Regions from separate parts of the Bacteroides mediterraneensis genome, predicted to be linked through region 2. Evidence: riboswitches for the same ligand, from Rfam matches in the RefSeq annotation. Region 2 holds a riboswitch; each other region holds the start of a gene.
What was found. A riboswitch is a leader RNA that binds a small molecule or an ion and turns the genes downstream of it on or off. The one in region 2 is predicted to bind cobalamin.
Positions count from the first base shown of each region.

Region 1 (2,266 bases), 440 kb from region 2:
TCTTGTCGCCGGTTCCGTCGAAAGGGTTTATCGACCTGGACCGCTGTGGACTGCTGGAACTGATTTTCCCGGAGCTGGTGGCTCTGCAAGGAGTGGAAGTACGCAACGGACGCGGACACAAGGATAATTTCTACCATACCCTGGAGGTGGTGGACAACATCTCCAAAGTGACCAACGACCTGTGGCTGCGCTGGGCAACCCTGCTCCACGACATCGGCAAACCGAGAACGAAACGCTGGGAACCCAAGGCGGGATGGACTTTCCACAACCATAACTTCATCGGGGAAAAGATGATTCCGGAAATCTTCCGCAAGATGAAGCTCCCGATGAACGAGAAGATGAAATACGTGCAGAAGCTTGTGGGACTGCACATGCGCCCCATCGTCATTGCCGACGAGGAAGTGACCGACTCGGCCGTACGCCGTCTGCTGTTTGAGGCCGGCGACGACATCGACGACCTGATGATGCTCTGCGAGGCCGACATCACCTCGAAGAACGAAGCCCGCAAGCAGCGCTTCCTGGACAATTTCAAGCTGGTGCGCCAGAAACTGAAGGATTTGGAAGAGAAAGACCGTATCCGGAACTTCCAGCCGCCGGTAGACGGGGCGGAAATCATGCACGTGTTCAACCTCCAGCCTTGCCGTGAAATCGGCAGCCTGAAAAGTTCCATCAAGGACGCCATCCTCGACGGGGTGATTCCCAACGAACACGATGCAGCCTTCGACTTTATGCTGAAAAAAGCGGAACAGATGGGCCTGACACCGGTCAACCTGCCCGAAAAAAAATAATCTGCCGTCTCTCACGACGCACGTACGCATGTTGCTGCCGAGTATCGTGAGAGACTTTACCTTCTCCTATCCTCCTCTCTTCTTAAACTAAGGAATAATACAGAAGTTTCCAACATTAAAATACCAGTATAAATTACAGTTCGCCAAAATATAGCTCCACAGCATACTGTAAGCCGAATTTACACTGAAAAAGTTCTCCAAATTTAGAAACTTGTCTAAATTTCCATTTTTTATTTTCCTCCCAAACGTCTATCTTTGCCTCACTTTTCCGAAGGTAACTTAACCGTTTCAAAAGGGAATGCCGTGCAAATCGGCAACAGTACCTGCTGCTGTGATTCTTGTGGAAACCGTGACACGCTCTGCAAGCCACTGTGAGCCTGCTCATGGGAAGGCGTCTACGGCGAGAGATCAGTCAGAAGACCTGCCCGGAAAAGCCTAAATTTATGTCTCACTCTTTAATTTACAGAAAAATGAATCTGACAGAAATCCGTATCATCAAGCGCGACGGAAAGCAGGAGAACTTTTCGGCCGCCAAAATCACCAATGCCATCAGCAAAGCGTTCAAGGCCACCGGCATCGACTTCCAGGAGGAGGAAATAGAAGGTATCACCCGGCAGGTGGTGTCGCATTTCACCCAACAGACCATCGGGGTGGAAGACATTCAGGACCTCGTGGAAAACGAGCTGATGAAAGTACAGCCGGAGGTGGCCAAGAAATACATCATCTACCGCCAGTGGCGCAACACCGAACGGGAGCGTAAAACGCATATCAAACACATCATGGACGGCATCGTGGCCATCGACAAGAACGATGTGAACCTGAGCAACGCCAACATGTCGAGTCATACGCCAGCCGGACAGATGATGACGTTCGCTTCTGAAATCACCAAGGATTACACCTACAAATATTTGTTGCCCAAGCAGTATGCCGAGGCACACCAGTTGGGCGACATCCACATTCACGACTTGGATTATTATCCCACTAAAACGACGACCTGTATCCAGTACGACCTGGACGACCTGTTCGAACGGGGTTTCCATACCAAAAACGGCAGTATCCGTACGCCGCAGTCCATCCAAAGCTATGCCACACTGGCCACCATCATCTTCCAGACCAACCAGAACGAGCAGCATGGGGGACAGGCTATTCCGGCCTTCGACTTCTTCATGGCCAAAGGAGTACTGAAAAGTTTCCAGAAAATTCTGGCTACACATCTCGGCCTGTTGTTCGACCTCAAAGGGATAGAAACGGAGGAAAAAGAAATCCTTCAGGGCATACGCACACATTTCCAGCGCATCGAAGCCGAAGAAGAGACCCTTCACGCTTTCCTCGGCTTCCTGGACGACAAAGGACTTGCGCTGACGCGGGGGGAACTGGACTACGTGCTGCGCAAAACGCTGGTACAGACCCGCAAAGACACACACCAGGCTATGGAAGGCTTCATCCACAACCTGAACACCATGCATTCCCGCGGAGGA
Region 1 is NZ_DAJPEN010000001.1:30,375-32,640, reverse strand. It holds gene OIM59_RS00145 (CCA tRNA nucleotidyltransferase) at 1-788, shown strand, start outside; cobalamin riboswitch at 1,044-1,232, shown strand; gene OIM59_RS00140 (anaerobic ribonucleoside triphosphate reductase) at 1,259-2,266, shown strand, end outside.
Region 1: it holds a riboswitch for cobalamin, as region 2 does, so the genes downstream of both, OIM59_RS00140 (anaerobic ribonucleoside triphosphate reductase) here and OIM59_RS01830 (TonB-dependent siderophore receptor) in region 2, are expected to answer to the same signal.

Region 2 (2,266 bases):
AGCACGTTGATATTGGGCAGCCAGGACCGTCAACAACGTATAACGCTGCGGAAACTGGCACTTTTCCAGATTCGTATGCAAATAGTTATACACAAAATCTTGTGCCAACGACAAAGAGAATCCTTTTCCCAAGTCTCCCCACAAAGTGGCAGACAAATAGGTCTCCGTCTGTCTATAACGGTCATCGGTGATACCTGAGGCCTCATCATTGTAATCCCGGTTCCAGCTATAATTGAACTTACCCGAAGCCTGAAGTTTAAGACGGTCGGAAAAACGGTTCTCATATCGGAATTGCCCGAAATAGTTTTTGTCAAAAAGTCGTTCTGCCGCATAGGGATTGTCATAAACCACACCTCCCGGCAATCCACGCTCCGAATCAAAAAGATAAGCTTTTACCTGTAAATCTTGTTTGGAAGTCAGGTTTGTATACAAGGTAGCTTCCGCACGGTAAGTCCGTATGTCACTATTATTCCGCTTACTGTCAATCAGACTGTTCCCATTCCACATTTTAAAGGGATAATTGCCGTCTGCCCGCAAAAAATCGCCATATACAGACAGGGATGTTTTAGCAGACAGGCGCTGATTGTATAATATGGAAGGATTTACCAAACCGAAAGAGCCGGCCTTCAAATTGGCATTGATATGATACGATGTTTCCTGGAAATCAGGTCGGGCAGTCTGAATGCTCAACACACCCGCAGAAGCAAAAGCACGTGCAGTCTGATAAATATCGTCACTCTGTCCTATCGTCATGGTGAGTTGGGACACGTTATCCAAAGAAAAGCGAGAGATGTCTACCTGACCTGACTGACAGTCACTGACAGCTACCCCATCATAAATCACTCCCGTATGCTGACTTCCCAAGCTACGGACAGAAATCGTTTTCAATCCTCCGATACCTCCATAATCTTTTACCGTCACTCCCGAAAAATGGCGCACGGCATCGGCTACTTCATGCACCCCCAGACGCTCCATTTCCATTTTTCCCATCACCTGCAAGGGGGAAGTAGCTTTCACGGCCTGAGGAGTCTTACGCACGCTCACCGTCACATCCGGAATCTGATGCACTTTTCCCGTAATGCTGTCCGAATCGGCCTGCTGTGCAAAAACACTCCCCACTCCTGTAAGGACACACAGGCACACGAGTATAAAAAAGCGATACCCGACCCTGAAAGCCGGTTCATTCCATCTTTTCATTTAAATTTTTAATTGTAATTCTACATTACGCACGTTCTTGCCATCCTTTCCTCGAGAATGCAAGCATGACTTCGTTTTGCAGGTCTTCTGACTTACTCCCGTTTGTCTTGCCTTCCCATCTTTCATTGAAAGACAGTGGCCTCGTAGTCGGTAGACAAACGTCGAAACGCTGGAGTTCACAGCAGCGGGACTGTTCGGGACTTTCACCCGATTCCCTTTTCATCCGTGATTTCGCCGAACGGAAATCCAAACGGAACAAAACATTGCAAATATACGGTTTTCTTGAAAAACAAAAATAAATTTCTACAAAATTATAGTACAATCCTTTTCTTCCTTACACATTCTTTGAAACTCCCTCACATATTCTTCAAAACACTTCCATAAATTCTCTGTTCCACTGTTTGGTTTTTGTATTTCACACTGTGAAATATATATCCCACACTGTGGTTTTTATATCCCACAGTGTGGGACAGAGAAATTATCCGGTAATTTTCATTTTCACACAAGGATGCCTGAAAAAAATGATACGGACGAACCAAAATAAAAAATCCACAAAAATTTTCATGAAAAGCCCTTATCCACAAAACATTTTCTTACCTTCGGACATTAATATTTACACAAACCTTTACTTTTATTAATCACTTAAGGCATTATGATTTTTACGGCAGAAAATATTTTGATGATTGGGTCAATCCTGATTTTTTCCAGTATTCTTATCAGCAAGACCGGATACCGGTTTGGAATCCCTACCCTCTTACTCTTTCTTGTGGTGGGAATGCTTTTCGGAAGCGACGGACTGGGATTGCAGTTCAACAGTGCTTCGGATGCACAGTTTATTGGTATGATGGCATTGAGCATCATCCTTTTTTCCGGAGGTATGGACACGAAATACGGCGACATCAAGCCAGTACTCACTCCGGGAATTGTTCTGTCGACTGCCGGCGTCCTGCTCACCACCTTGCTGACCGGTGTGTTCATCTTTTATATTTCCGACTGGAACCAGACCAACATCGAGCTGACCTTGCTCACGTCTCTGCTGCTGGCTGCCACCATGTCGTCTACCGACTCG
Region 2 is NZ_DAJPEN010000001.1:470,436-472,701, reverse strand. It holds gene OIM59_RS01830 (TonB-dependent siderophore receptor) at 1-1,197, opposite strand, end outside; cobalamin riboswitch at 1,257-1,473, opposite strand; gene OIM59_RS01825 (potassium/proton antiporter) at 1,850-2,266, shown strand, end outside.

Region 3 (2,266 bases), 3.1 Mb from region 2:
TTGTGCGGATCGGCCAGGTAATGCAGGTAATCATACGCATATTTCACGTGCGCCATCAGACTGTACCAGTCGGCCACATCCTTCTTGAACGCCCCCTGCGTAAAGAAATTCGTATCCCACTGCCGGTCCTCGTGCGAGAACTTGTTGCGCACAATCGCTCCCGGGTATCCCCGTTCCGAACGATACAAGTACGACTTCGCCCGCCAATAACCCCGCGGCAGTTTTCCATAAAAGCCCCCTTCCATCCGCAACGCATTCACATCACCGTTCTGCCGCACGGCAGTGGTATCATACCCGTCCTGCTTGCGGTAGGAGAACTTATATTTTCCCGTGGTGTACAAGTATTCCGCACTCCACGACGTGCTCACCTTCTCCGTCAGCTTCCGTTCCCACAGCAGGGAAGGATTGGCCAGCCCGAACGAACCCGTCTTGAAAGTCGCCTTGACATGCTGCAATTCTTTTCCGGAAAACACAGGCACCCGGGACTGCAAATAAATGGAACCTGCCGAACCGAAATCCTTGGCCGGCTGGAAAATGGCACTCTTCTGTCCGTTGTACAAGGTGACAGACTCCATATTGTCGAGCGAGAAACGTCCCAAATCGACCGTCCCGTTCTGGGCATTCCCCAGCTCCACGCCGTCGTAGAACACCCCCACATGGTTCGTGCCCATGCTCCGGATATTGACCGTCTTCAGACCGCCCACACCGCCATAATCCTTTATCTGCAAACCCGAGAAATACCTCAGGGCATCTGCCACGCTGTGCGACGACAGCCGACTGAGCTGTTCACCCGCCAGTTGCTGCACGGGTATCACTTCCTTGGGCAACGCACGTACCGTGACCACCACTTCGTCCAAATGCTGCAAACTGTCGAGCCTGCTCTGCGAACGAAGGGGCACAGCACTCCCTAGGCATAGGATACCCCCCAGCATGACAGACAGAAACTTCCGTCTACCCATACTTTTTCCGTACTAATTGAAAATCCAAATCGTTTTAACCACCTAATCCCACGAGTGTGGTTAACATGTATGATGGCAGGTCTTCTGACTTACTCCCCTCCTGGAGCCTTCCCGATTGTGTTCAGTCATCAGTGGCATGAGTCTTTTCCAGCAGGTTGAATGGAGCTTACAGCAGCGGGACTGTTCAGGACTTGCACCTGATTCCCTTTTCATCCGAGGGCCTGAACAGACACTCGGAACCATTCCGATGCAAAGGTAATACAATTTGACAAATTTTTCTTATAAAACGGACAAAATATTTTATCTTGTTAAAAAAATCCTCTTATGTTGCCCATTTATTTCATTATTCGTAATTTTGCGAACAGCAAACAAAGCAAAAGCCTATGACTGCTAAAAAATACACAGAGGAACAAGAACGGATAGCCCGGTTTGCCAAGGCCATGGGCCATCCTGCCCGCATGGCCATCCTGCAATTCCTGCTACAACAGGAAAGCTGTTTCTTCGGCGACATCCACGATGAACTGCCGATAGCCAAAGCTACGGTTTCGCAACATCTGAAGGAACTGAAAGAAGCCGGACTGATTCAGGGAGAAATTGAGCCGCCCAAGGTGAAGTATTGCATCCACAAGGAAAACTGGGCACTGGCCCAGAAGATGTTTGCCGACTTCTTTGGACAGCCTGTTTGCAAGAAAAAGGGCTGCTGCAAATAAGCAGGCTCTTTTTTGTCCTAATCGTTCGTTGTTTTACGAAAGACTAACATAAATAAAAAAGAAACATGAAAAGAATGCTATTTTTACTCGCCACCTGCCTTCTGCTCTCCTCTTGTGGAATGAATTCCCGGAATGAGACCACGGCACAAACGGAAACACAGACTGAAACCATCAAAGACGGAGTGGAAGTGCTCTATTTCCATGGGAAACAACGATGCGCCACGTGCATCGCCATCGAAAAGAACACCCGAGCTGTAACAGACAGCCTGCAGACCGTCTCTTCAGACCACACCGGACTGACTTTCCGCATCATCGATATCTCCAAAGCTGAAAACGAGGAGCTGGCCCGAAAATATGAAGTCACCTGGTCGTCCCTGTTCCTTGTACGCCACAAGAACGGACAAGAAACCGCCGAGAACCTGACCGAATTTGCCTTTAAAAATGCCCGGAAATCACCCGAGACTTTCCAGGCCGGACTGGCAAGGAAAATCCACGAAATGCAGCAATAAATCATGGAATGGCTACAAACCCTGCTCGACAACAGTTCCATCCCCGTCCTGACGGCTTTCCTGCTGGGACTGCTCACGGCCCTTTCGC
Region 3 is NZ_DAJPEN010000001.1:3,616,951-3,619,216, forward strand. It holds gene OIM59_RS15420 (TonB-dependent receptor) at 1-932, opposite strand, end outside; cobalamin riboswitch at 1,016-1,218, opposite strand; gene OIM59_RS15425 (helix-turn-helix transcriptional regulator) at 1,343-1,669, shown strand; gene OIM59_RS15430 (nitrophenyl compound nitroreductase subunit ArsF family protein) at 1,735-2,178, shown strand; gene OIM59_RS15435 (aromatic aminobenezylarsenical efflux permease ArsG family transporter) at 2,182-2,266, shown strand, end outside.
Region 3: it holds a riboswitch for cobalamin, as region 2 does, so the genes downstream of both, OIM59_RS15420 (TonB-dependent receptor) here and OIM59_RS01830 (TonB-dependent siderophore receptor) in region 2, are expected to answer to the same signal.